DNA from 4 places in the Bradyrhizobium sp. USDA 4516 genome. Region 4 is predicted to be linked to each of the others. Evidence: predicted binding sites of a transcription regulator. Region 4 holds the regulator's gene; each other region holds the start of a gene.
The links. Region 4 encodes LexA, which represses DNA repair genes until DNA is damaged. Its sites were predicted from a motif close to TGTTCNNNNTGTGTTCNG; they were not measured.
Positions count from the first base shown of each region.

Region 1 (7,177 bases), 5.5 Mb from region 4:
CGCCGCGCGGCGCGGCTGGGCGTTGGTATCGGGCTCGGAGGGTGGAGGAAGCTGCATCAGGATGGTCTGGCCCATCGAGGCGATCTCGATGCCCTCCTCCTGGAAGCGCCGTTTCATGCGGCGGTTGAACTCGCGTTGCACCGCCCAGCGTCCGCTATCGGTGCAGCGGATCTGGCCGACGATGGTCACGACCGAGCCGTCGACCTTGTCGACGCCCCACAATTCGAGGTCGCCTCGAATGAATGCGCGATACGCCGTCTCCTGGCGCATCTGGGCGACGATGTCCTTCAGCACCTCGCCGGCGCGGTCGGTGTCCTCCTTGTAGGACACGTTGACGCTGACCGCGGCATTGCCGGCGCCGCGGCTGGAATTGGTGATCGTCGTCACCGCGCTGAACGGCACGACGTGCACCGAACCGTCGCCGGCGCGCAGCCGCATGGTGCGGATCGAGACGTTCTCGACCACGCCCGAGAGGCCCGACACCGTGACGTTGTCGCCGACCTGCACGGTGTTCTCGATCAGGAGGAACAGCCCGGTGATCAGGTCCTGCACCAGCTTCTGCGAACCGAAGCCGATCGCGATGCCGACGATGCCGGCGCCGGCCAGCAGCGGCGCGACATTGACGCCGATCTCGCTGAGCGCCGTGAGGCCGACCACCGCGACGATCATGCAGAACAGCGCGGTTCGCAGCATCGGCTGAAAGGTGCGCAAGCGCGCGGCGCGGGCGTAATGCCCGTCGCGCGACAGGGTCTCGATCTGCCGATCCATCAGCGCATTGGCGACTTCCCAGATCACGGCCGCGGCCAGCGCGGCAATGCCGATCGTCACCAGCGCCGAGATCAGGCGGCTTCCGATCTGGCCGCCATAGAACCAGACGATGGCATCGACGCCCCAGACCTCGAGCAGCGCGACGAAGCCAATGAAGGCGATCACTGCCGTGACCACCTTGCGCAGCAGCGGCAGATAGCGGTTGGCGCGGGTCTCGAGCCCCGGGAAGCGCTGGATCAGCTCCGGGCTGATGCGAAAGCCGCGATCGATCAGGCTCAGCACCACCATGGTGACGAGGCGGGTGACCAGCAGCACCGCGACGGTGCCGACGAAATACTGCAGCAGCAGCGAGTAGCCGTTGCGGATGTTGAGCGCCCACACTGCCCACAGCGCGAGGTCGAGCGCGATCGCCAGCACATGCCAGAGCGCCGCGAGCCGGTTGCGCGTCCGCGCCGCAAGCCCGGTGCGATCGGCCGGCGCGCGGATGGCGTCGGCGACCTGGCGGCGGCACTGCAGGATGATGACGACGACGAACAGATGCACGACCAGCATCACGAGCCGGATCAGCGCGGCGTAGCCGGCGCGATGCAGCCCGAGCAGCAGCGCGACATTGGCAAAGGCGATGCCCGAGACGCCGACGGCGACGATGCGCCGGGCCCAGATCTCGATATAGGCCGCGGTCTCGGCACGGACGCGGAACAGGCCGAACGGCCCCGCCAGCGCGCGCACCGCGCAAATCAAGACGCGCGAGAACACATAGGCGTTGACGACGGCCAGGATCACGAGCCGCGTGGTCGATTGATCGCCGATCTCGGTGCCGAGCAGCGCGGTGGCGATGCCGCCGAACACGACGACCGGCAGCAATTCGAGCAAAAGGCGCCCAAGCACGAAGGGCAGCCGGACCAGCGACTGCCAGGCCCGCGCCAGGCTGAGCCGGCGCCGCTGCAACTCGGGCGCCGGCGTGACGTCGGCAACCGACGACGGCGGATCGACGATGGCGAGCGTCTGCACCGGCATGCGCGCGGTCTGCGGCAGCCGCGCTTCCAGGAACGCGACCGGCCGCTTGATCAGGCGGAACACCACCCATTCGGCGGCCAGCGCGCAGCCGAACACCAGCGCCAGCTTCCAGGCGATATCGATCAAGAGGCCATAGGCGACCGGATCGTTGGCGGTACGCACGAACCAGTAGTAGAACGCCGGGAAATGCGTCAGCGTGCGCGCGACGTCGGCGACCTCGCGCGACATCTCGCCGACCTGCTCGGACACCATCAGCAACAGCTGTGCGCCGAGGCTGTCGGCGGTGAGCGGGATCGGCGAATGCTGCTCCGGCGCAGGCGCCGGCTGGGCCGCCGCCTGCGGCGAGGCATTGGCGATGGCGCGCAGCGTGTTGATGATCTCGCCGCGCTTCTTGTCGTCCTGCAGCGTGTCGAGCGCACGTTTCGCCTGCTCGGGCGTCAGCGCGTCGCCGGTAGCGGGTTGCGGCGGCGCCGGCTTGGCGGCCGGCTGCGCCAGCGCGGGAGAGACGAACAAGGTGAAGACGAGAAGCAGCGCAAGGCGAAGTTTGTGCGACACGAGGGCCTCATAAAATAACTGCGCGACCGCAAACCCTTGGGAGGAATCTGCTCTCGCGCTCGCGCCATGTCGGATACTCCTTTTCGCCCCGATGGTGTGTCGGAAGTTTGCCGCTGTGACGGCCATCTCTTGGCATTTGCCGCAACACAATCGTCACAGGCGTTGAGCCGCGTTTACACTTCCAGTGCGCGTTCCCGGCCGGCTCACTACACGTCAGGGGTGAGACCGCAGAATCTTTCGCTTGACGCGCAGGAGCCGCCGTGATGTTCTTACTTTGTTCTTTTGTTCCCAATTGCGTTTCGGGGGTTTCATGCACGACGTTTTTGCCGAGAACGGTCCGGTCAGGCTCTTCATCCATGATGACGACGAGACACCGATAGAATTCATGCGCAACCTGCTGCGCACGGTATTCGGCAAGTCCCGGAAAGAGGCTGTTGCCGTCACCGCGCGAATCGAGGCCCAGAACGGATTCGCATGCGGCCCCTATCCCGCGACGGTGGCCAAGGCACTGCTGGAGTCCGCCCAACAGCTGATCCGCAACAACGGGCATCCATTGCTGATCACCGCATCGGCCGCCGACGCGGCCCGGCCGTGCGATCTCTGTGGCGCGCTGGAGCCCGTCACCGACGTGTTTCTCATCCGCCGGACAGTCTGCCTGTGCGGCAACTGCCTGATCGCCGCGCGGGCAAGCTCGGAAAATCTACCGAGCGAGGAGTTCAGATATGCCTTCATGGCGCTCGATTGGCATTTTGCCGGGACGCCGCGCAATCAGATCATGACCCGGTCGCGACAATTTCCCGGTCACATGCGAGCGGACGTTCAGATCGCGATCGACAGGTTGTTCGATGTGCCGATCCATTTCTTCGGCATTCATGAGCAACACCGCTATGAGACCCTCGCGATTGCCTCGCTGATGGAGAACAGCCGCAACGCGCCGCCGATCGCGCCGCCGCAGTATCACGACGTCGACGTTGGCGAGCCTGAGTCGGTGAAATGCCTGACCAATGGCTTGTGGCTATGCCAAACCGGAGAGCTGCGCTACGCGGTGCTGCTCAGCTACCATCGTGATTATCAGACCGAGCCGGGCTTGCGGATCGAGCTCGCGGTGCCCGCAGGCGTCGCCGGAAACGCCTTGGTGCAGCGGACCTTTGCCGAGCTGGAAGCGGCCGTGTACGCGGCACGATCCTATCGCGGCAAGATCCTGTCGCTCGAGGATGCCGCCGACTATCGCGGCCGCGCCCGCGGCGTGACCGTGCATCGCCTGCCGACGGTCGCGCGCGATGACGTGATCCTGCCGGACCGGACGCTGCGGCTGCTCGACCGCAACGTGCTCGACTTCGTCGAAAGCCGCGATCTGTTGCGCAAGCTCGGGCAGTCGACCCGCAAGGGCATCCTGCTCTACGGCCCGCCCGGCACCGGCAAGACCCACACCATTCGCTATCTCGCCACCAACCTGCCGGATCACACCACGCTGATCATCACCGCCGAGCAGGTCGGCCTGCTCGGCGCCTATATGAGCCTCGCGCGGCTGCTGCAGCCGACCATGGTCGTGATCGAGGATGTCGACCTGATCGCGCGCGACCGCGAGGACATGGGCGGACCGTGCGAGGAATCGCTGCTCAACAAGCTGCTCAACGAGATGGACGGCCTGAAGGAGGACTGCGACATCCTGTTCGTGCTGACCACCAACCGGCCCGAGGAGCTGGAAGGCGCGCTGGCCGGCCGGCCCGGCCGCATCGACCAGGCCATCGAGGTGCCGGTGCCCGACGAGACCGGGCGCGGCAAGCTGATCCGACTGTACGGCAAGGGCCTGCCGCTCGAACCGCCCGTGGTTGACGCAGCGGTGCAGCGCACCGCCGGGGTCAGCGCCGCATTCATCAAGGAGCTGATGCGCCGCATCGCTCAGGCCAGCATCGCCCGCGGGGGAGGCCAGGATGTCACTGCTGACGACATCGACGCAGCGCTGAACGAGATGCTGTTCGACGGCGGCCGGCTCAACGTGAAGCTGCTCGGCGGCGCGCAGGGGATGAGTGCGGGGTGATGGCCGGTCAACGCGCTAAACGTGCCGGCAACAGCAACTCGCGCTCTCCGCCGGCGAGCCGCGCGAGTTCGTCCGACACGCGCGCCAGCGCGCGATCCCAGGCCTGCGGTCTGTCCTGGCGGAACAGCCGCATGGTCGGATACCAGGGCGTGTCGGCGCGATCGCGCAGCCAGCGCCAGTCGAGCGCATAGGGACACAGCATCCAGACCGGGCGGCCGAGCGCGCCGGCGAGATGCGCCACCGAGGTGTCGACGGCGATGACGAGATCGAGCGCGCAGACGGCCGCCGCGGTGTCGGCGAAATCGCCGAGCGTCGGCGCGAGGTCGATGATGTCGGCGCCAAGGCCCCGCAGCACCGGAGCATCGTCCGGCCGCGGCTCCTTCTGCAGGCTGTACAGCTGCACGCCCGATGTGACCAGCCGCGGCAGCACGGCGTCCGCCGGCAGCGAGCGCTGGCGGTCACCCTTGTGCCTGGGATTGCCGGCCCAGACCACGCCGACCTTCAGCGCGGTCACGCCGGCGAGCGCCTCGCGCCAGCGCGCGAGCTTGACGACATCCGCCCGCAGATAGGATATCGCTGCAGGAATGGTCTCGACGGTGGTGCGGAAGATCCGCGGCAGGCTCAGCAGCGGCAGTTGCAGATCGAACGGCGGCAGCGGCTCGCCGCGCGCGAACACCGCAACATCGGGCAGCATCGGCCGCAGCAGCGCGACCAGCCCCGGCTGCACCTGCAGAATGATCCGACCGCCCCTCCCCTCCAGCATCGGCACATAGCGGACGAAATTGATGGCGTCGCCGAGTCCATATTCGGCAAACAGCAGCAGCGTGCGTCCAGCGAGCGGCTCGCCCTGCCATTCCGGCTCGTCGAACACGGGATCGCCGTCGCTGAGCATCCTGGTCTTGCGGCGCCACTGATACTCCTCAAAGCCCTCCTCGAACTCGCCGTTCATCAGGAGGAAATGCGCGTGATTGTAGTGCGCGAGCGGCTGCTCAGGATCGAGTGCAATCGCCCGGCGCGAGGCCATCAGCGCCGCATCGATCTCGCCGGCATTGCGCAGCGCGACCGCAAGGTTGGCGTGGCCCTTGGCATAGAGCGGGTCGAGCTCGATGGCGCGCCGATGCGCCGCGACCGCCGCCTCGACCAGATTCTGCGCCTCGAAGATGATCCCGAGATTGGTGTGCGCGGCGGCGTAGTCCGGCTTGAGCGCGAGCGCGAGCTCGGCGCAGGCGATGGCGTCGTCGACCTGTCCGAGCTCGAACAGGCCGGCGCCGAGATTGTTGAGGATGACGTGATCGGACGGGTCGCGGGCCGAGACCTGGCGATAGATGCGGACGGCCTCCGCGCGCTCGCCCAGCTCGTGCAGCACCATCGCAAGCAGGCGCTGCGGCGCGAGGTTGCCGGGATCGAGCGCGATCGCGCGGCGGTAGTGCAGGATCGCATCCTCCAGCAAGCCCTGGCGATAGAGCGCGGCGCCAAGGCCGCAATGCAGCCCGGCATTGTCAGGATCCGCGGCAAGTCCGCGGCGATAGGCCGTGGCGGCCGCTTCGTGCCTTTTCTGATCGGTCAACACATTGCCGAGGTTGAGCCAGACGCCGCGATAGACCGGATCGCGCGCGATCACCTCGCGATAGGCCTGTTCCGCCTCGACCGGTCGCTGCTGCCCGGCCAGCGCGACGGCGAGGTTGAACCGCGCCCGCGTCAGGCCACCATCGAGCGCAATCGCGCGCCGGAACGCGGCCTCGGCCTCGTCGAAGCGCGATAGATCACACAGCGCAACGCCGAGCTTGATGTACAGGCCGGCATCCTGCGGCCGCAGCGTCACGCCGCGCTCGAACGCCGCCACCGCGCCCTCGTGCTCGCCCTTCACGGCGAGCGCATCGCCGAGGGTGGCGAAGGCCGGTGCATGGTCCGGATCGAGGTTGAACACCCGGTTGAGCAATACCGCGCCTTCCGCGGCACGATCGGTCACGAAGGCGATGACGGCGGACAGATGCAGCGCCGGAACATGGTCGGGATCGGCGGTGAGGATGTCGCCGCACAGCGTGCCGGCCTCCGCCGCGCGGCCCGCGCCATAATGCGCCACCGCATCCCGCAACATCCGATCGACCGCCACGCTGCCCACGATACCGCCCCTGCCAACGACCCCGATGCGGATTAAACGGGCGACGCCGCGAAATCCGGCACGCTATTCCAGATTGAAGAATCACAACCGGGCGCAGGCTGATCTTCTCCTTCCCCCTGAAAGGGGGAAGGTCGGGATGGGGGTCAGCCGCAGACGACGCTGCAAGTGGAGCGAGCTGATCCCCACCCGCTTTGCTCTGACGAGCAAAGCGACCTCCCCTTTTCAAGGGGAGGTAGGAGGGCGACAGACCATCGCCCCCTTGACGGCCGCCGCTTCATGTAACATATGAAGTTACATGATACGTGATAGCCGCCTGTCGAGCGTCCTGCATGGCCTGCTCCACATGATCGGGGCCGGCGAGCCGGTCACGTCGGAGCAACTTGCGCAGGCGATGGCCACCAACCCTGTGGTGGTGCGCCGCGTGATGGCGGGGCTGCGCGAGCAGGGTCTGGTGCATTCGGAGAAGGGCCATGGCGGCGGCTGGACGCTGGCGCGCGATCCGGCCGACATCACGCTCGCGGACATCTATCGCGCGGTCGGCGCGCCCACGATCGTTGCGATGGGCCATCGCTCGGAAAATCCCGGCTGCCTGGTCGAACAGGCCGTCAACGACGCGCTCGGAGACACGTTTCGCGAGGTCGAGGCGCTGTTCCTGAAGCGGCTCGGCGCGGTGA
Region 1 is NZ_JBSRXT010000001.1:2,266,144-2,273,320, forward strand. It holds gene ACVI1L_RS10530 (mechanosensitive ion channel family protein) at 1-2,340, opposite strand, end outside; gene ACVI1L_RS10535 (ATP-dependent Clp protease adaptor ClpS) at 2,651-4,381, shown strand; gene ACVI1L_RS10540 (tetratricopeptide repeat protein) at 4,389-6,479, opposite strand; gene ACVI1L_RS10545 (Rrf2 family transcriptional regulator) at 6,799-7,177, shown strand, end outside.
Region 1: the regulator LexA is predicted to act here: its motif matches at 2,605-2,622, upstream of ACVI1L_RS10535 (ATP-dependent Clp protease adaptor ClpS).

Region 2 (7,177 bases), 4.4 Mb from region 4:
CACAGCCTGCGCGCGGAAACTGCCACGCCCCTGTTCGAGTTTGCGGGAACCTCGAAGCCACAAGGTACGCATGGCAGGGGGTTCTTGGCCTGTAATGTGTCAGATATAGCACATTTTCCGCAAAAATCAATGGTTTACGCCCGATTCCGGGCATAACAGGGGCCGTTCAGGTCATATGTCCGTCATTAGGGTTAAATCGGCGGCCGAACGGAGGGCCGCGGCGGACCAGAGTCCGACCTTACCACGGTATTCCCTGGCGAATCAGTCGCCGCTGCCGGGATTCGGAGAAAAATATTTATCGAACTTGCCTTCCTTGCCTTCCCACTCCTTGGCGTCTTCCGGCGAGTCCTTCTTCTGGGTGATGTTCGGCCAGCTCTTGGCGTAGTCGCGGTTGACCTCGAGCCACTTTTCCAGGCCCGGCTCGGTGTCCGGCTTGATGGCGTCCGCCGGGCATTCCGGCTCGCACACGCCGCAATCGATGCATTCGTCGGGATGGATGACCAGCATGTTCTCGCCCTCGTAGAAGCAATCGACGGGGCAGACCTCGACGCAGTCGGTATATTTGCACTTGATGCAGGCTTCAGTGACGACGTAGGTCATCCAAAACTCCGGAACGATCGATTTTTCTGGGGTTGCGTAGCGCAGGAATACCGGGGCCGCAAGGGAAGCGGCCCTCGAAAAACGCCCGTATTCTCACGCTCCTGCCACCCAAATTTAGATGCAAGCGCTAGATAACTACTCCTTACCGGCCTGCAAATTGCCGGCCTGCAAATCCTCGTACAGCACCCGCGCCGAACTGGCATCGCCGCGCCGCTCGGCAAAGCCGATCACCTTGAGCACGCGGACGCTGTTGTCGAGCGCGACGGTGACGACGTCGCCCGCCTTCACCGCATGGCCCGGCGATTTCTCACGCGCGCCGTTGATCCGGACATGCCCCGATACGACGAGTTCAGCGGCACTGGTGCGGGCCTTCACCAGGCGCGCATGCCACAGCCATTTGTCGAGGCGCTGTCGATCCAAACTAGACCAAGCGTTAAACTAAGGGTTGGACTATTCCTTCCGGCCTGCGAGCTGCTCTTTCAGGGCAGCGAGCTTGGCGAATGGCGAATTCGGATCGATCGGCCGGTCGCGCTCGCGCGGCGCGCTCGAGGCGTAGGGCCGATGCGACGGGCCGCCCTCGCGCTTGTCGCGGCCGCCCTTGCCGAAATCGCGGCCGCCGCGGTCACGATCGCCGCGCTCGCCCTTGCGGTCGCCGCCAAACTTGTTGTCGCGGCGACGCTCATTGTCGCGATCGCGACCCTTGCCTTCGAAGCGTTCGCGGCGCTGGCCCTTGTCGTCCCTGTTGTCGCGGGCCTGCGCGCCCTCGGCGGGCGCCGCAGCCGGATCCGCGGGCGCGCCTGGACGCGGCGCGCGGAAATCCTGGTGACGGCGCGGACGGCGATGCTGTTCGCGCTTGCTGTCGCCCTCGCCGCCTTCAGCGGCCTGCGCGCCCTCGGCGGGCTTGCCCTGGTGACGGCCGCGGTTGCGATCGTGGCCGCGATGATGCGGACGGCGCTCGTCTCCGCGGCCGCCGGGACGCCAGACTTCGACCAGCTGCGGCTCGGCCGGCGTCTCCGCGGCGGCGGCTTCAGCCGGTGCTGCCTCGGCACTCGCGGTCTCCGCGGCCGCCTCAGTGGCGGTCTCGGAGGGTGTCTCTGCAGTGGCTTCCACGGCAGGCGCGGGCTCGGATACTTCCGAAGCGGGCGCCTCAGCAGCGGGCTCTTCGGCGACCGCGGCGGGCTCCGCGGCGACTTCTGCCACGGGCTCGGGCTTGGTCTCGACGACGACCGGCGTCGCCTCGCTGGACACCACCTCGGCAAAGCCGACATCGGGCAGCAGCGCGGCTGACGGTGCGGGATCGCCGGACACCGGCTTATCCGTGGCGGCCTCCGGCGCTTCGGCCACAACCTCGGCGGTGGCACCAACCGGCGCATCCACGGCGGCCTCAGAGGTCGCCTCGACCGGCGGCGTCTCGGCGGCGACCGTCTCGGTGGTCTCGGCCACGGCCTCCGTGGTCTCGGCCACGGCCTCCGTGGTCTCGGCCGGCGCGGCCTCGACGGGCTTCGGCGGCAGCGGCGGACGGCGGTCCATGCGGTAGCCGAGCGCGCGCAGGATCGAGGCAAAATCCTCGCCTGCGGAGCCGGTCAGCGAGGTCATCGCCTGCGTCACGACAAAGCCGCGGCCGTCGAACGCACCCGCAGGCTTCTCGCCCGGCGAGGTCTCGCGCCAGGCCAAAGCGGGGCGGATCAGGTCGGCGAGCCGCTCCAGGATGTCGACGCGCACCGCGCGCTCGCCGCACTGGCGATAGCCGAGCACGCGATAGGCATCGCGCGGCAGCGCCTTGTCGACCGGGAACGAGGTGCGGCCGCTCGAGGCGAGATGCTGCACATTCGACAGCGCCGCCATGTCGGCATTGCTCTGCTTCTCGGCCCACAGCAGCGAGGCCAGCGAGCGCGCCGCGGGCTTCAAGAGCTGCGGGAAATAGATGTGGTAGGCGCCGAACCGCACGCCGTATTTGCGCAGGGCCGCGCGCGAGGGCTGGTCGAGATCCTTCATCTCGGCCGCGATCTTCGCGCGCTCGAGCACGCCGAGCGCCTCGACCAGCTGGAAGGCGATGCCGCGGGCGATGCCCTGCAGGTCCTCGGCCTTGGACAGTTCGAACAGCGGCCCGAGCAGCTTTTCGATATGCGTCTTGAGCCAGAGGTCGAGCCGGGTCTGCACCGCTTCGCGCGAGGCGCCGGTCAGCCGCTCGTCGGAGATGATGCGCAGCCGCGGATGCAGCGCGTCCTCGGCGGCCACCAGCTTGGCGACCGCATCGCCGGTCCAGCGGATGGTGCCGTCGGAGGTCAGCACGAACTGCTCGTCGGGGGCGGCGCCCAGCTTCTCGGCGCGCGCATCGATCTCGCGCGCCAGCACCTGCTGGGCGGCGGCTTGCAGCGCCTTGGCATCGCTGCCGGCCTCGGCCGCATCAGGTGCGAAGGTGAAACCATCGAGCCGGCCGATCACGTGGCCTTCCACGATCACTTCACCGGTCTTGCCAATTTCCGTATTCAAAACTGAGTTCTCCCGCAGGCGGCGCATCAATACACTGGTCCGCCTGTCAACGAAACGCTCCGTGAGCCGTTCATGCAGCGCATCGGATAATTTATTTTCGAGCTCGCGCGTGATCCCCTGCCAGTGGTCCGGGTCGTAGAGCCAGTCCGGCCGGTTGGCAACAAAGGTCCAGGTCCTGATCTGCGCGATCCGGCCCGATAGCGTGTCGATATCGCCGTCGGTCCGGTTGGCCTGGTCGACCTGGGCGGCAAACCATGCGTCAGGGATACGCCCCTTTTGCATCAGGAAGCCATACAGCGTGGTCACGAGTTCGGCATGGGCGGCCGGCGACAGCTTCCGGTAGTCCGGAACCTGGCAGGCCTCCCACAGCCGCTCCACCGCGGCCGCCCCATGCGCGAGATTGCGCACCTCGGCGTCGCGCGCAACATGCTCGAGCACGCGCAGGTCCTCGGCCACCGGGGCCCGCGTCAGTGCCTCATGATTGGGCGACAGCGCCAGCGACACCTGCAACGCGCCGAGCGAGGCGAAGTCCAACTTCGCGTTGCGCCATTGCAGCACCTTGACGGCATCGAAGGTGTGGTTCTGCAGCGCGTTGACGAGCTCCGGCTCGAACGGCGCGCAGCGGCCGGTGGTGCCGAAGGTGCCGTTGCGCGTCGCGCGGCCGGCGCGGCCCGCGATCTGCGCGAATTCGGCCGGCGTCAGGCGGCGGAACTGGTAGCCGTCATACTTGCGGTCGGAAGCGAAGGCGACGTGATCGACGTCGAGATTGAGCCCCATGCCGACCGCGTCGGTGGCGACGAGATAATCGACGTCGCCGTTCTGGAACATCGCGACCTGGGCATTGCGCGTGCGTGGTGAGAGCGAGCCCAGCACCACGGCCGCGCCGCCATGCTGGCGGCGGATCAATTCGGCGATCGCGTAGACTTCGTCGGCGGAGAACGCGACGATTGCCGTTCTGCGCGGCTGCCGCGTGATCTTGCGGTCGCCGGCGAATTCGAGCTGCGACAGCCGCGGCCGCGTGATGATCGAGGCACCCGGCAACAGCCGCTCGATCATCGGCCGCATGGTCGCCGCGCCCAGCAGCAGCGTCTCGTCGCGGCCGCGGCGATTGAGGATGCGATCGGTGAACACATGCCCACGCTCGAGATCGGCTGCGATCTGGATCTCGTCGACTGCGAGGAACGAGACATCGAGATCGCGCGGCATCGCTTCCACGGTCGAGACCCAGAAGCGCGGCGCCTTCGGCTTGATCTTCTCCTCGCCGGTGACCAGCGCGACGTTGTCGACGCCGGCGCGATCGACGATCTTGTTGTAGACCTCGCGCGCCAAGAGCCGCAGCGGCAGCCCGATCAGGCCCGACGAATGCGCCAGCATGCGCTCGATGGCCAGATGCGTCTTGCCGGTGTTGGTCGGCCCGAGCACCGCGGTGACGCCTGCACCGGGCACGCGGTCATTTCCGAACGAAGTTGAGAAAGCCATATTTTGCAGGTGTTTCTTTTGATCGATGCGCCGCTGTTAGCCGTCATTGCGAGCCAACGGGTCGCGCGAATGCGCGCCCGATGACAGGCTCCGCTGAAGCAATCCATTCGGACCGCTTGCCGCGATAGTGGATTGCTTCGTCGCTTCGCTCCTCGCAATGACGCTGAAATCCGGAAACTGATCGATCATCGACACCATCTGCGGCGAAATCTGTCTCACAATGCGACGCTTTCCGCGTCCCCCTTAAGCTCTGGAACGACTCTAGAACGAATCGCGGCCGAATCGCTGACTCGATTCCGGGCTCGAAACGTTCACCGCAACATCTCGGGCAGGCTGACGGCGGCGGCACTAGATCAAGTTTGAAGGGGCTCCACAAGCACAGGATATGCGGACTGAATTCCTTAAGTTCCAGGGTGGCCGAGTCGAATCAGAAGCGGACAAGAGTCAACTGGATTCCGGTGACGTTTGTTGCTGGTCCGCGCCTACCTCTGTCTGTCATTCCGGGGCGCGCGTAGCGCGAACCCGGAATCTCGAGATTCCGGGTTCGATGCTGCCGCATCGCCCCGGAATGACGGTGCGACTTACTGCGTCTTCGCCACGCGCGGCGGCGCGGCTGTGGTGACGAACGAGGTGGCTTCCAGCATGGCCTGGCCGAGCGGGGTCGGGATCGTCATGCGGAACGGCACCAGGAGGCGGGTGCCGGCGATCGGCACGAAGGCGATCTCGATGTTGCGCTGGGCGGCGAGGTATTTGATGACCGGGCGATCCGGGATGTAGCCCGAGATCGGCACGAAATAGAGCGCGCAGACCAGCGCCGGGCCGTGATAGCCGCGCTCGGCCTTGACGATCTCGACCCGCTTGAAATCGAGCTTGAGGTCGTAACGCATGCGGCCGTCAAAGATGCCGGCGCCGCTGCGGCAAATATCCGGGCTCATCAATTCGGCATTGCCGGGCGCGCGCAGGAACGAGCCGGTCATCGGATCGAACACGTTCTTCCTCTGCGCGTCGGTCACCGGCAGGCGGTCGGGATCGACCGGCGGCTCCGGCTCGATCGCGGATTCCTTGATGCCGCCATTGGCCAGCACCATCCGGATCGTCTCCGACTTCTTCGAGGTGGTGGTGGTCGCGGTGTAGGAGGTGGCGGCCAGCGCGCCGTTGACGACGCGGCCCTGCGAGGCGCCCGCGCCGGAGCCGCCGGAAAACGCTTTCAGAAGGCCCGCGGTGCCGCCCTGGGCCGAGGCAGAGAAGCTGTCGTCGCCGATTTCGATGGTCCAGCTGCCCTTGCCGACCGGGATACCGGCCAGGGTCGCCTCATACCGGGCGTCGAGCCGCCCCTGCGCGCTGGCGCGCTCGGCGCAGAACAGCAGCAATGCGCCCGCGCACAGGCCGAGCAGCCGGCCGAGCGGGGGCAAAATGGCAATGGCGGTGGTCACTTAACCTACCTGACGGTCCTGCTATCGGCGCTCTATCCATTGTCCATTTCGGCGTTCAATTCGGCCGGACAACAAGGCGCATCTTGTATGGAACCTAGACTTGCAGCCGAATACGCCCTTTATATGGTTGCCATATCCGCCGTTAAGTGGCTGGAAGACCTTATGAACCGGCAATTCCGGTGCCCCGCATGCGGCGATATAATCTTGACGCTCGGGTATTCTCCCCCTATACACCCGCGGTTCCTGGAAAATGGACGCGAATTCAAAACCCCCGCGCGGGCCGTGTGATTGCACGCCTGGCAGAGAGGCGGGGATGCAATAAGGATTTTGTAAGATGTCCCGGCGCTGCGAACTGACGGCCAAGGGCCCCCAGACGGGCCACAAGGTGAGCCACTCGAACATCAAGACCAAGCGGCGCTTCCTGCCGAACCTGGCCAACATCACCTTCATCTCCGAAGCGCTCGGCCGCAACGTGCGCCTGCGCGTCTCGACCAATGCGCTGAAGAGCGTCGACCACAATGGCGGCCTCGACGCCTATCTGCTCAAGGCCAAGGCCGACGTGCTCTCGCCCCGCGCCCTCGACCTGAAGCGCGCGATCGAGAAGAAGGTCGGCAAGCCGGCGCTGGTGAAGAAGGCGAGCTGAGCGAGACGCGAGAGCGGAATTCGCGGAGAGAGTTTTGAACGGCCGGGTCGGATGACCCGGCCGTCTTGTTTTTTAGATGGTAGGCTGAACGACTGTAACCAGCGACCGCTCAAAATCAGAGAAGTCGGTCAGTTGATTGACGTCAACGGCTCTCAAGTCCTGCAGCGCTCTATCAAGGTCATATTGATCGAGGTAGGGGATCAGCTTTCGCGCAATCTGATTGGGAATTCCGTACTCGTCTAAGGCAGCTATCGGTGCGGGCAAGAATAGATGCTCTGTAGCCTCGGCATAAACGGTATAGTCCGGGGAAGACAGCTCAAGACGATCTGCGACCTCGGACACGATACGATGAAGAACCATAAGATCGCGTGGGAACTGAAACGTAGCGATGTTACGGACGATTTTGAGCGCATTGTCGATTCGATCTGACACTGACTGGCCAGGCAGCACGCCAACCGCAATCTCTCGAAGATAACCAGACAAGCCCCGCGACATCCCCAACGCATTAAGATGCCAAGCAAGCCCTTTG
Region 2 is NZ_JBSRXT010000001.1:3,396,753-3,403,929, reverse strand. It holds gene fdxA (ferredoxin FdxA) at 262-600, opposite strand; gene ACVI1L_RS15630 (RNA-binding S4 domain-containing protein) at 736-1,020, opposite strand; gene ACVI1L_RS15625 (helicase-related protein) at 1,051-4,572, opposite strand; gene ACVI1L_RS15620 (DUF3108 domain-containing protein) at 5,154-5,984, opposite strand; gene rpmB (50S ribosomal protein L28) at 6,340-6,648, shown strand; gene ACVI1L_RS15610 (helicase-related protein) at 6,721-7,177, opposite strand, start outside.
Region 2: the regulator LexA is predicted to act here: its motif matches at 4,824-4,841, upstream of ACVI1L_RS15625 (helicase-related protein).

Region 3 (7,177 bases), 6.7 Mb from region 4:
ACTAACCAAGGCCCGTTACAGAAGCCCGGATGGAGCCAACGGGTCGCGCGGACGCGCGCCCGATGACAGGCTCCGCGCAATCCGGGTGGATCAGGTGGCGTAAAAGAGCGGCCCCGGATTTCGCTCCGCTTCATCCGGGCTACGGCTCCACGTCACGTCAAATCACGTCCCTTTCGGCCGCACGATCGCCCAGCCGATCCGCAGCACCGGCTGCCGTCCGTTGACCAGCCGGTCGAACGAACGCGGCACTTCCGGCACGAGGCCGGGGAAGCGCTGCGCGATGTCGGGCGGCGGCGTGCCGGCGGTGTCCTGTGCGCGCCACACCACGACGCCGCCGGTTTCGTTGAATTTTGCGACCGACAGCCACGGCGTCCGCTGCGGCGTGGCGTCGAGCAAAAGATGCGGGCGGCGGCGGTTCATCGCAATCAGGCTGGCAAGTTCGGGATCGCCGGCCACCGCGCGCAGGCGCTGGTTGGTGCGGCGCTCATAGCTGTCATCGAAGAAGCGGCCCATCGCGGCTGCCGGCAGCGAGGTGGACGCCTCCGTGGTGCTGGTCCAGGGAAGGAACAGCGCCGCCGCCAGCGCGAGCGCTGCAGGCGCCGCGACCGCCAAGGCCCAGACCGAACGCAGCAGCCGCTGCCGCCTGAGCGGGATCAGTTCGCCGGTCGCGACCACGACGGCAAGCCCGGACATCAACAGCGCCACTCCGGCGCCGCCGAAGGCGCGATCGAGATTGAACAGCGCGGAGACGAAGCTGCTCGCGATCGCCGGCGCGAACGCGAAGAAATACACGAATTGCCGCGCCAGCGGACTGACCGGCGGGCGGTTGATGATCGGGGCATCCTCGGTCTTGCCGGCGAACCAGCGCGAATTGAGGATCGCCAGCAGCGCGATCGCGGCGGTCGCCACGATCAGCCCGCCGAGCACCACGCCCCAGCGCAGCGCGCGCGCCTTGAGATCGGCGAGTGCCGGCAAGGCCGGCAGCGCCAGGACGTCGGCGCGGAGCATCCAGATCAGGTAGGGCAGCGCCAGCACGATGATGACGAGCAGCGCGTAGATCGGATCGACCGATTTGAGCATGCGCCGCCCGCGCTCGGTTGCGAGCGCAAAGCCGGTCACGAGCAGGATCATGCCGATCGCCGCCGGCGTCGTCAGCAGCAGGAGGCCGCAATCGATCGACCAGGCGAACCAGGCGCTGCGCCGGTTCTGCCCGATCAGTTGCCAGGAATGCAGCAACAGCAGCGCCCAGAGCGGGCGCGCCAGGATCAGCGGACCGAACTCGACGCTTGGCGAGGAGAACACCACGACCGTCATCGACAGCAGCACTGCCAGCACGCCCTGCGGGCCACCGACGATGGAGCGCGCCAAGGCGTAGAAGGCGATGAAGGTGACGATCTCGCAGACCTGCGCCAGGAGATAGACGCCGAACACGTGATTCCCGACGGCGCGGAAGGCGATGTCGGCGAGCCAGAACGCGAGCGGCGGCCCCATGTCGGTGCCGACCTGATATTCGCGGCCGAAGGCGAGGATGGTGGCGAGGTTGCCGGGCGGACTGCCGTAGAAGATGGCCGGCAGGAACAGCCAGATCGCGGCCTGCGCCAGCACCACGATCCAGACCACGAGGCGCGGCCGGGCGCGGATCAGTTCGACAACCAGGGAGGTAAACCGCATGAAACGCCTGAAATGCCCCAGCCACCCGTATCAAGCGGCGCCATCTGATCCCGAGGTTTTTTGATAAACGGCGGCGGCGATGGAGGCAACCGGGCTGGATGTGTCCACGGTGCAAAGTCAAACATCGCTGTCATGCCCCGCGAAGGCGGTCATCCAGTACGCCGCGGCGGCCAGGCTTGAGCACGACGGTCTCTGGAATACTGGATCGCCCGGTCCCGTCTTCGCCAAGGCTTCGACGAGGCCAGGGCCCCCTGGCGCGCCGAAGCTTTAGCGGAGGCGGCGAGCCGGGCGATGACACCGAGAGTGCGGCGCCGCCGCGCTTTACGCCGCTTCGGATGCCGCGGCTTCGCTTTCGGCGTCCACCGTGAACAGGTCGGGCTCCGCCGGGACCGGGAAATGCTTCAGCCGCGCCGCGACGACGGGAGCGAAGAAGCTACGGTGATGGCTGCTGGGGCCGAGCCGGTCGAGCGCCTCGAGGTGCTCGGGGACGGCATAGCCCTTGTGCTGCTCGAAGCCGTAGCCGGGGCAATCCAGCGCCAGCGCGCACATCAGGCGGTCGCGCGTCACCTTGGCGATGATCGAGGCCGCCGCGATCGAGGCCACGATGCCGTCGCCGCCGATCACGGCGTCGCAGTCGCAGGGCGTGGCGAGCTTGTCGCGGCCGTCGACGAAGACATGCTTCGGCATTTCCGGCAGCGCATGCACCGCGCGCGCCAGCGCCCACAGCGAGGCGCGCAGGATGTTGTCGCGGTCGATCCGCGCCCGTGACGCCACCGCGACCGAGAACGCTGCTGTCGCGCAGATTTCCTCGAACAGTTCCTCGCGGCGCTCGACGGTCAGCCGCTTCGAATCATCGAGGCCCTTGGGTATCCGATTTGGGTCCAGCACCACGGCGGCTGCGACCACCGGGCCCGCCAGCGGCCCGCGCCCGGCCTCGTCGCAGCCGGCGACCGGCCAGACGCCGCGCTTGATCAGCGCGCGCTCGCGCCGAAAGCTCGGCCGCGTCACCACGATGACGCGCTTGTCCGGCTTGGCCGGCTCGGCCGGCTTCTTCTTCGACGCGGTCTTTGACGTGCGATTGGACTTGTCCCGAATCATGCGGGGATCGTGGTCAAGCCCGGCCCGCGGCGCAACCGGGAACCTGGCGCCCTTCCCCGTTATTCAATCCGCCACCCTCATCGGGATCGGCGCTCTAATCGGGGATTGACACCCGGCGGTCGTCGCGAACCTCAAAGCCCGGCGCGCGCACCACTTCCCAGGCGTGGCCGTCGGGATCGCCGAAATAACCGCAATAGCCGCCATAGCTGGTCGGCTGCGCGGGTTTCAGCAGCCTGGCGCCTTTCGACAGCGCGAACGCCATCACACGATCGACCTCGGCGTCGTCGTTGCAGTTCCAGGCGATCGCGACGCCGCGGAACGCTGAAGGCCGTGGCTGATCCGGCAGCCCGGCATCGGCAGCGAGCAGATGCCACGGGAACAGGCCGAGCACGGTGCCGCCGGTCTCAAAGAAGGCGACCTCCTCGCCGGTCGCGCGCATCTTCCTGGAGAAGCCGAGCGATTCATAAAAGCCGATGCTGGCGCGCATGTCGCTGACGCCCAGCGTGAGGACGGTGAAGCGTGCGGTCGGGGCGTTACTCATGTTTACCTTTCCCGTCGTTGCGAGCGAAGCGACGCAATCCATTGTTCCACATATTCGGATGCATGGATTGCTTCGTCGCTTCGCTCCTCGCAATGACGATCATCACTTGCTGGCACCTAAAACAAGCTCAGCTGTTGCCCGCTGCGCTTCGGCTTGGCGAAGTGATCGGTGGTCAGCTTGGTCCGCCGCTTGTTGAGGCCGAGCTTTTCGCAGGCGATCTCGAAGCGGCGGCCGATCATCCAGGCCATCGGGCCGGTGCCCTTCATCCGCGTGCCCCATTGCGAGTCGTAGTCGCGGCCACCGCGCATGTCGCGGATCAGCGTGAAGACGTGACGGTAGCGATCGGGATAGTTGGCCATCAGCCATTCGCGGAACAGATCGCGCACCTCGAGCGGCAGCCGCAGCAGCACATAGCTCGCCTCCCTGGCGCCGGCATGTGCGGCGGCATCGAGGATGCGCTCGATCTCGGAATCGTTCAGCGCCGGGATCACGGGTGCGACCATCACCGTGGTCGGGATGCCGGCATCCGTGAGCCGCTTGATCGCCTCGAGCCGCTTCGGCGGGGTCGAGGCGCGCGGCTCCATGGTGCGGGCGAGTTTCGGGTCGAGCGTCGTCACCGAGAGCGCGACCTTGGCGAGATTGCGCTTGGCCATACGTGCCAGGATGTCGATGTCGCGGGTGACCAGCGCCGACTTGGTGACGATGCCGACCGGATGGCCGGCGCGCTCCAGCACCTCGAGGATGCCGCGCATGATCTTCCGGTCGCGCTCGATCGGCTGATAGGGATCGGTGTTGGTGCCGATCGCGATCATCCGCGCCTCGTAGTCCGGTGCCGCCAGCTCCTTCTCGAGCAGCGCGGGTGCGTCCGGCTTGGCGAACAGCTTCGATTCGAAGTCCAGCCCCGGCGACAGGCCGAGATAGGCGTGGGTCGGCCGCGCGAAGCAATAGACGCAGCCATGCTCACAGCCACGATAGGGATTGATCGAACGGTCGAAGCCGATGTCGGGCGAGTCGTTGCGGGTGATCACCTTGCGCGAGGTGTCGAGCGCCACGCTGGTCGCAAATGGCGGCAGGTCCTCGAGGCTCTGCCAGCCGTCGTCGAAGGCAACGCGCGCCTCTGCCTCGTAGCGGCCGCTGGCGTTGGACTGCGCGCCGCGGCCGCGCCGCCGCTCGCGCTCGATCGCGACCGCAAGCTCGGGAAAAGGGGAAGGTGCACCCGCCGGGTTATCGGAGGGCGCCGTTACCGGCGGGTGCTTGAGGGCATGAGAGGATGCTCGGCTCATGCTTTGAAGCTAACACAGCACGAGAACAAATCAAGAACATGAACGGAGAAATTCCACAGAACCTTGCTACAAAATTCTGCAGGCGAACAGGCTGCTTTGAATATGACAAGGTGATAACACGGCCGGAGTTTCTCCACCGTTTGAGCCATCGAAGCCTCAAAATCATGCTGAGCGTGATCATTCCAACCGACGGCGTCGAGCGCACCGCGGTCGCAACCTTGGCGGCGCTGGTGCCGGGCGCGGCCGCGGGCGTCATCCGCGAAGTGCTGCTGGTCGACCGCAGCCACAGCGATGTGATGGAGCGCGTCGCCGACGTCGCCGGCTGCCGCTTCCTGCGCTTCGAGGGCACGCGCGCCGCCGCGCTTGCGGCAGGCGCGCGGCAGGCGCGGTCGCCCTGGCTGATGTTCCTGCATCCGGGCGCCGTGCTCGATGCCGGCTGGATCGAGGAAACCACCCAGTTCATCCAGATGGTGGCGGCCAGCGGCAAGGACCGCGCCGGCATCTTCCGCTACGCCCGCGCACCCTACACCGACCCGGGCCTGCGCGACGGCCTCAAATTCGTTGCCCGGATGATCACCGGGCCCTCGGCCGAACAGGGCCTTTTGATCGCGCGCGAGCATTACGAGCGGATCGGCGGCTACCGGCCCGATGCCCGCCGCTCCGAGGCGCGCCTGCTGCGCCGGCTCGGCCGTTCCTCCCGCACCATGCTGCGGAGCCGGATCATGGTGGCCTGAACAAAGCGCTTGCGGATTATTTGATTCCGTCAAATAATATGCTTGATGAAATCAAACTTCCATGACACCACGCTCGAGAGCCAGGTCGCCGCGGTCCGCGGCTTCAGCCGGTTCTATACCCGCAAGCTCGGCATCATCGAGCCGAAGCTGTTGCACTCACCATTCACGCTGCAGGAAGCGCGGATCATCTACGAGCTCGCGCACCGCGAAAATTGCACCGCAACCGATCTGGTGCGCGATCTCGACCTCGATGCCGGCTTCGTCAGCCGCACGCTGGCGGCGCTGCAAAGGCGCCAGATCGTGACGCGGAAGCCATCGAAGGCCGACAAGCGCGTCAACGAGGTGGCCCTCACCGCCAAGGGCCGCACTGCTGCCGCCGATCTCGACTGCCGCTCGCGCAGCGAGGTCGGGACGCTATTGAAGCAGATGGACGGCGACCGTCGCGCCGCGGTGGTGCGCGCCATGGGCACGATCGAGCAATCGCTGGAGCCGCCGGCCGAGAAACCGGTCGGCTTCCTGCTGCGCAGCCATCGCGTCGGCGACATGGGTTGGGTCGTCTCGCGGCAGGGACAAGCCTACGCGGAGGAGTATGGCTGGGACATTAGCTACGAGGCGTTGGTGGCCGAGATCTGCGCGCAGTTTCTGCGATCGTTCGATCCGGCGCGCGAGCATTGCTGGATCGCGGAGGTCGACGGCGAGCCGGTCGGCTCGGTCTTCCTGGTCGACGGCGGCGACGGGGTCGCCAAGCTGCGCCTGCTGCTGGTGGAAGAAAAGGCGCGCGGGCTCGGCGTCGGCCGCGCACTGGTCGAGCAATGCATCCGCGCCGCGCGCGAGAAGGGTTACAAGAAGATGACGCTGTGGACCCAGAGCATCCTGGTCGCCGCGCGCGGCATCTACGCCCGTGCCGGCTTCGAGCGGGTCAAGGAAGAAAAGCACCACAGCTTTGGCGTCGACCTAGTCGGCGAGACCTGGGAGCTGGAGTTGTAGGGCTCTTTACCCTCCGGCGTCATTCCGGGGCGATGCGCAGCATCGAACCCGGCATCTCGCGCCACAATCTCTGGATTCCGGGTTCGCGCTTCGCACGCCCCGGAATGAGGGAGGCTAAGCGCTCGCGCCTTTCGCCTTCGGGCGGCGCAGATGTTCATCCAGCCGCGGCATGATCTCGACGAAATTGCAGGGGCGCGTGCGGTAGTCGAGTTGCGCCGCCAAAATGCCGTCCCAGCCGTCGCGGCAGGCGCCGGGCGAGCCGGGCAGGCAGAAGATGAAGGTCGCGCCCGCAACGCCAGCGGTGGCGCGGCTCTGGACAGTCGACGCCCCGATCTTGGCGTGGCTCAGCATGTGGAAGACGATCGAAAAGCCGTCCATCCGCTTCTCGAACAATGGCTCGACCGCCTCCGGCGTCACGTCGCGGCCGGTGAAGCCGGTGCCGCCGGTGGTGATGACGGCATCGACAGCGGGATCGGCGATCCAGCGCCGGATCACGGCTCTGATCGCCTCGACATCGTCGGTGACGATCTCGCGCGCCGCGAGCTTGTGGCCGGCCGCGGTGAGACGGTCGGCCAGCGTGGTGCCCGACTTGTCATCCGCCAGCGAGCGGGTGTCGGAAATCGTCAGTACCGCGATATTGAGCGGGATGAATGATTTGGATTCGTCGAGTGAGGACATTTGCACCTCTTTCCATCCCGCTGACGACATCCTGAGGTGCTCGCCTCGCGGTGCACTTGCATCACTGGGCGAGCACCTCAGGATGGGCCACGGGCTCCGTCATCCTTCGGGGCTCGCCAACAGGCGAACATATCCCGAGTGAGCGCGTTCGCGCTCATCCGGGGATGACGCTACCGGCACACGGC
Region 3 is NZ_JBSRXT010000001.1:1,039,856-1,047,032, forward strand. It holds gene ACVI1L_RS04920 (glycosyltransferase family 39 protein) at 163-1,671, opposite strand; gene ACVI1L_RS04925 (ribonuclease HII) at 1,993-2,769, opposite strand; gene ACVI1L_RS04930 (VOC family protein) at 2,864-3,310, opposite strand; gene ACVI1L_RS04935 (PA0069 family radical SAM protein) at 3,427-4,593, opposite strand; gene ACVI1L_RS04940 (glycosyltransferase family protein) at 4,758-5,327, shown strand; gene ACVI1L_RS04945 (bifunctional helix-turn-helix transcriptional regulator/GNAT family N-acetyltransferase) at 5,373-6,314, shown strand; gene moaB (molybdenum cofactor biosynthesis protein B) at 6,429-6,992, opposite strand; gene ypfJ (KPN_02809 family neutral zinc metallopeptidase) at 7,177-7,177, opposite strand, start outside.
Region 3: the regulator LexA is predicted to act here: its motif matches at 4,615-4,632, upstream of ACVI1L_RS04935 (PA0069 family radical SAM protein).

Region 4 (7,177 bases):
CCATGCCGTCATTCCGCAATGAACTCCATCTCAACGATTCGGAAGTTGCCCTTGCGCTCGAGGGCGAAGAGCGCCGCCAGCAAGACGGCGTCGAGCTGATTCCATCGGAGAACTACACCTACCCCGAGGTGCTCGAGCTGCTGGGATCGGTGTTCACCAACAAGTATTCCGAAGGTTATCCGGGACGCCGCTATTACGGCGGCCAGGAATTTACCGACCAGATAGAGAACCTTGCCCGCCAGCGCGCTTGCGCGCTGTTTCGCGCCGAACATGCCAACGTTCAGCCTCTGTCCGGGTCGCCAATGAACCAGGCCGTGTATCTCGGCCTGCTGCAGCCCGGCGATACGATATTGGCGATGGACCTGTCACACGGCGGCCATCTCACTCATGGCGCGCCGGTGTCGCACATGGGGCGGCTCTTCAACTTCGCCCGCTACAAGACGCAGCCGTCAAACGGCGGCGCCATCGATTTCGATGAGCTCCGCGCCATGGCCCGGCACGTCCGCCCGAAGCTGGTGCTGTGCGGCTACAGCTCTTATCCGCGCGATCTGGATTATGCGTCCTTCAAGAGCATCGCCGATGAAGTGGGTGCACTGACCATGGCCGACGTCAGCCATTACGGCGGCCTGATCGCCGGCAACGCCTTGCGCAATCCGCTCGATGCGGGTTTCGACGTGATGACGACGACATCGCACAAGACGCTTCGCGGGCCGCGTGGCGGCATCGTTCTTTGTCGCCGGGAGTTCGCCGGCAAGGTCGACGCGTCGGTGTTCCCGGGATTGCAGGGAGGTCCGCACATGAACGTTGTGGCCGGAACCGCGGTCACGCTGAAGAAGGCATCGACGTCCGATTTTCAGGCCTATGCAAGACTGGTCATGCGCAACGCGAAGGTCCTGGCCGAAGCGTTGATGGAACGCGGCATGACGTTGATCACCGGCGGAACCGATAATCACATGATGGTTGTGGATACGGTGGCCAGCGTCGGCGTGGACGGCGGCGCGGCCGAGAACATCCTCGACGCCGTCGGGATCACCGCAAACAAGCAGATCATTCCCGACGATCCGCGTCCGCCGCTCAAGCCGAGCGGCATTCGCCTCGGGACGCCGGCGGCGACCACGCGCGGCATGGGCGAGCCCGAAATGCGCCTCATCGCCGAACTCATTGCGGAGTCCCTCCGGTCGAAGGGAGATGCAGAGGTCGTCAAGCGACTGAGGTCGAACAGCGTCGAGATGTGCCGCGCCTTCCCCGTTCCGGGGATCGCGCCGTCCTCATAGGCGGCCGAGCCGCGTTCCTGTTCCGCGTCCGTCGCGTCACTCGGCAGGTCGTGAAGGTTCCCAGGGGAAGGACCGGAACGGAAATCGATGCTGTTCGTTGGACCGCATGATCTCGAAAGACGGAGCGTCCCCGCCGTGACCCGGAAAACCTTGCAAGCACGCTCGGAACAGGCGCTCGTCGTCATCATTCTCAGCACCGGTGCGCTGATCGGTTACCTCGGCCTGGCACTGTCCAGGCTGTGAGAGCGACGCCGGCGGGCACCAAGCCGCCGGCAGGCATCAAGTCGCTTGGTACCCTGAAAGCGCGCGCGCGTGCCACTGAGTTGCCCGACGCGGCAAGCCAAGCCCCGTAGCAAAAATATAGGGTGAAACGAAGAGCAAGGCTCGGACAGATCATGTCGCGAGAATACGGATGTTTGACGCACAAGCGACGACACCCGCCGTCGTCCCGGCGAAGGCCGGGACCCATTACCCCAAATCTCAATTGTTGCGCGACGCTGCGGCCACGATCCCGTTCCTGATCAAATGCGGTGGTTATGGGTCCGGCCTTCGCCGGGACGACGGTGGTGTGCGCGGGAACAGTCTCGCGATGAATGCAACGCCACGTACAATCCACACACCGGTCACTGAAATCGAGGACATTGCCGCCTGGCCGCCATTCTCGTACACGGTTTCATGCAATGACCTCGCAATTCACTCCCAACTCCGTCGACGTGCTGCTGTTCGATATCGGCCGCGTCGTGCTCGACATCAACTTTGACAGGGTGATGGCGCGCTGGGCGCAGCATGCCGGCTGTGCGCCTGCCGAGCTCGCCACGCGCTTTGTCGTCGACGACAGTTTCAAGCATCACGAGATCGGCCGGATCGACGACACAGCGTTCTTCGAAAGCCTGCGCCAAACGCTCGGCATCAACATCACGGACGCCCAGTTCCTCGAAGGCTGGAACGCGATCTTCACCGGCGAGATGCCGGGCATCGCCCCGCTGCTCGCGGCGGCCGCCAAGCGGATGCCGCTCTACGCCTTCTCCAACACCAATCCGGCCCATGTCGCGCATTTCTCGGTCACGCACGCCGAGCTGCTCAGCCATTTCCGCAACGTCTTCCTGTCCTCGAGCATCGGCTTCCGCAAACCCGACGCCGAGGCCTATGATCATGTGGTAAAAGCCATCGGCGTGCCGGCGTCGCAGATCCTGTTTTTCGACGACCTGGCCGCCAATATCGAAGGTGCGCGGGCGCGCGGCCTTCATGCTATCCACGTGACGTCGACGGATGACGTGGCAAGGGCTTTGACCGCACTTGGTATTGAAACTTAGGAATTGAGGAGCTCTGAGCGTGGCCCTGATGCCGGTTGCCGATGCCCTGTCCGCCGTCCTCGCCGGCGCCGAACCGCTGCCGGAGGAGATGGTCGCGCTCGATGCCGCCTACCACCGCACGCTTGCGCACGACCTCGCGGCGCTCCGCACCCAGCCGCCGCAGCCGATGTCGGCGATGGACGGCTATGCAGTGCGCGCCGCCGATGCGGCCGATCTAAAGGCCCGGCTCAAGGTGATCGGCGAAGTCGCCGCCGGACGGCCGTTCGAGCGGACGGTCGGCGCCGGCGAGGCGGTGCGGATCTTCACCGGCGGCGTGATCCCCAATGGCGCCGACGCTGTGATCATCCAGGAAGACACCGCCGTCGACGGCGACCACATCACGATCTCGGAGGCCGCCAGCGTCGGGCGGCACATCCGCCCGGCCGGGGTCGACTTCCGTGAGGGCGAGGTGCTGCTCGCCGGCGGCAGCCGCCTGTCCGACCGCGCGCTGTCGCTGGCGGCCGCCATGAACTATCCGGAACTTGCGGTGCGCCGCCGCCCGAAGGTCGCGGTGCTGGCGACCGGCGACGAGCTGGTGATGCCGGGCTCGCAGCCCGGTCCCGGCCAGATCGTCTATTCCAACGGCTACGCGCTGCGGGCGCTGGCGCGCGCCGAAGGCGCCGAGACCCTCGACCTCGGCGTTGCCGCCGACACGGTAGAGGCGACCACGGCGGGCATCCGCCGGGCACGCGAGGCCGGCGCCGATGTCCTCATCACGACAGGCGGCGCCTCGGTCGGCGACCACGATCTCGTCAAGCGGTCGCTGGAAGCCGAGGGCGTCGAGATGGCGTTCTGGCGGATTGCGATGCGGCCCGGCAAGCCGATGATGCATGGCCGGCTCGGCGCGATGCGGGTGATCGGTCTGCCCGGCAATCCGGTGTCGTCCTATGTCTGCGCCTTCCTGTTCCTGGTGCCGTTGATTCGGGCGCTGAGCGGCCGGAAAGTGATTCATCATCGCCGCGCGAGCGCCCTGCTCGGCCGCGACCTCGCCGCCAACGACCAGCGCGAGGACTATCTGCGTGCGCGGCTCGAAGCGCGCGAGGACGGCACGCTGATCGCAACGCCGGTGACGCAGCAGGACTCGTCGCTGCTCGGGAATCTCGCTGCGGCACGGGCACTTCTCGTGCGTCCGCCGTTTGCGGCAGCTGCCGTCAAGGGCAGCGAATGCGAGATTCTGACACTGCCCGAATAGGGTTTTCGCGCCCCGCCGATTGTGCGTTGCCCGACGCGTTCACCGGAAATTAAGTGGTTGCGGAACACATATCGAACATATAGTGTCCGTTCATGATTTGTTTCGAGTACTGGTGTCTACAATCGGGAAGCCGCGTGGAAGCAGGTGCATCGAGCACATGCTCCTGAGGTCAGGCCCGGCCTGCAGGCCCCACCAGAAGAGTCTCGGAATCGAACGACGCTATCAACCGGGGGAATACTCGAGATGCTCACGCGCAAACAGTACGAACTACTGCGTTTCATCAATGAACGTCTGAAAGAGGCCGGCGTACCGCCCTCCTTCGACGAGATGAAGGATGCGCTCGACCTGCGCTCGAAGTCCGGTATCCACCGCCTGATCACTGCGCTGGAGGAACGCGGTTTCATCCGCCGCCTGCCGAACCGCGCCCGCGCCATCGAGGTCATCAAGCTGCCCGAACTCTCGGCCGGCGGCGGCAACGGCCGCCGCGGCTTCACGCCCAGCGTCATCGAAGGCACCCTCGGCCGGCGCGCCAGCACGCCGCCGATTGCCGAGGACGACGGCAACCGTCCGGTCGCGGTCCCCGTGATGGGCCGGATCGCCGCCGGTACGCCGATCGAGGCGCTGCAGACCCGCAGCCACACCATCAGCGTGCCGCCCGACATGCTCGGTGCCGGCGAGCACTATGCGCTCGAGGTGCGCGGCGACTCGATGGTCGATGCCGGTATCCTCGACGGCGACATGGCGCTGATCCAGCGCAACGACGTCGCCAATACCGGCGACATCGTGGTGGCGCTGATCGACGAGGAGGAAGCCACCCTGAAGCGCTTCCGCCGCCGCGGCGCATCGATCGCGCTCGAGCCGGCCAACACCGCCTATGAAGTGCGCATCCTGCCGCCGAACCGGGTCCGCATCCAGGGCAAGCTGATCGGCCTTTATCGCAAATACTGAATTGCAAATACTTGCGGCGGCCGGGAACGAGCAACACGTCGGATCGTTCCTTGCATGATAGTGTAGCGTACGGCCTGCCCGATGCGCTCCGATACCTCTCGCGCAGCGTCGCGTGTTTGTGATCGGAGCGATCTCGGACCAGTCGTACAATCGCCCAGAAACGAGCAGACGCTCGTTCGCTATCGTCCACTCTGGTAGAGGCCCTAATGCCTCAAGGAGAGGCACGGGTCGCTACCTCGAAATGAGGAGCCATCCGATGTGTGACTATAGTCTGCACGCCGTGGCATCGCGCCCCGCCATTGTCGGAGAGACGCTGATCACGACGACGTTCCGCGGCACGTCGACCCGCGGCTTTGCTTCGGAGAATGACCCCACTGTCGCGGTCTGCATGCTGCCGGGCACCGAGCTCGCTTTCGCCGAGAACGTTCGCTACGACAGCCGCTGGATCTGGACCAAGACGCTGAACTATCGCGTCGGCGTGTTCAACGAAGTCGAGCCCGACGTGCCTGATCGGCATCATGACGCGGTCGAATTCCCCGACGGCAGCCATGTGCTGGTGACCCAGCTGGTCGAGGGACAGCGCGTCAGCGTGCTGCAATTGCCGGCGCTGCATCCGCCGGTCGAGCAGAAGCCGAAGGTTGTGGAGCGGCGGCCCTCCGCATTCGCAACCCTGTTTTTGGGTTGAGCGCATCGTCGCCGCGGAATGAGCTGTTCGGCGGCGGATGACCTAAGCAATTTCGGGCGACCCCGGACTCCCGCTTCCGGGGCGCTGAAGGAGATTTGCGTCGGCCGGCACCTTGGCGCATCATCGGGCACGGAGGACGTGCGCGGTGGTCGATAAGGTCACATGGCAAAAGGCTGGACGCGTCACGGAACCGGGCCGCTACATGTTCCGGTTCGGTTGGCTGACGGTAACGGCCGACGACCTGAAAGTCTGGGAGCAATTTCCCGAGGCTTCCTTCACCCTCGTCAAGAAGCCCGACGCCGGCCCCGACTCCGACGAATACCATCTCGGCCTGTTCGAGCTGCCGAGCGGCCCCTCGCCGGACCACGGCTAATCATCACCCTGCAGATCGGTCTCGGCCGGCGTCGCATCCACCGCAGGCCGCGGCGCGGCGGCGGGCGCGCGCAGCGTCGTTTCGCTCTCGCCGTCGCCGGGAACCGCCGGCGACCACGGCCGGTCGATCCCGCCGGGCTTGACCGCATCGACGGCGTAGCCGTCCCTGATCCTTCGCAGCACCAGCGCGCCGTGGCGGCGCAGCCGCTCGGCATCGATCACCGATGCCGCGCAGCCCTGCGGCGCCGGCCGCGCCGTCACGATCAGGGCTGCGCGCTCGCAGTCGTCCGCCAGCGCCTCCGGCCGGGTCGCCAGCGCGACGAAGGCGCCGCCGGGTCCCTGGGTCACGCAGCCGCCGGCATCGCACGAGACGCCCTCGCCGAGCGACGCATCGGTGGCGGTGCGCGCGTCGGCGTCCGCCGCCAGCCACTCCTTGACCAAAAATGCATCCTTGGCGCTCTGCATCAGATGCAGCCGTCCATCACCGCCACGCACCGCGACATTGCGGCCGTCGCCCGAGATCAGCACGTCCGGCTGCGGCACCCTGAGCGCCCAGACCGAGGCCACCAGCAGCAGCACCGCACCTGACCAGCGCAGCGGCGTGCGCAGCAGCCCGAGCAGGATGATGCCGGCGCTCGCTGCGATCAGCGGCCCGATGCCGAACGCCGCCATGCGGCCGACCGCGCCCGGGAGTGCGGCGACCCATTGCGTCACCAGGATCATCCAGTCGATGCCAAGACCCATGATCGCCCAGAACACGCCGTCGAAGCCGAATGGCATGGCGACGAGTCCGAGCAGGCCGGCCGGCATCACGACCGCCGAGACCACCGGCATCGCCGCGAGGTTGGCGAGCAGCCCGTAGGGCGTCACGCGGTGGAAATGGAACGCGGCATAGGGCGTCGTCGCCAGCCCCGCCACCAGCGAGGCCAGCATCAGCATCGTGAGCTCGCGGCCGCCCCACAGCGCAACCCGCGCAGTTGCCGAATGGTCGGGCGACGCCAGCAGGTTCGGCAGCCCGATCTGCACCAGCGCCACCAGCCCGAGCGTTGCCGCAAACGACATCTGGAAACTGGGATGCACCAGCGCCTCCGGCGCGATCGCGAGCACGATCAGCGCCGCCACCGCCAGCGTCCGGAAGGTGATCGCGCGGCGGTCGACGATCACGGCGAGCAGCACCACGGCGGTCATGAAGAACGACCGCTGCGTCGCAACCTCGGCGCCCGACAGCAGAAGATAGAATGCGGCGGCGACCAGCGCGGCCGCCGCCGCCCATTTCTTGATCGGATGCCCCGCCGTCAGCGCCGGAAACAGCGCGAGCAGCGCGCGCACCGCGAAAAACACGACGCCGGCGACC
Region 4 is NZ_JBSRXT010000001.1:7,758,374-7,765,550, forward strand. It holds gene ACVI1L_RS35760 (serine hydroxymethyltransferase) at 3-1,274, shown strand; gene ACVI1L_RS35765 (hypothetical protein) at 1,362-1,517, shown strand; gene ACVI1L_RS35770 (HAD family hydrolase) at 1,955-2,587, shown strand; gene ACVI1L_RS35775 (molybdopterin molybdotransferase MoeA) at 2,607-3,818, shown strand; gene lexA (transcriptional repressor LexA) at 4,062-4,766, shown strand; gene ACVI1L_RS35785 (hypothetical protein) at 5,023-5,451, shown strand; gene ACVI1L_RS35790 (hypothetical protein) at 5,597-5,824, shown strand; gene ACVI1L_RS35795 (ComEC/Rec2 family competence protein) at 5,821-7,177, opposite strand, start outside.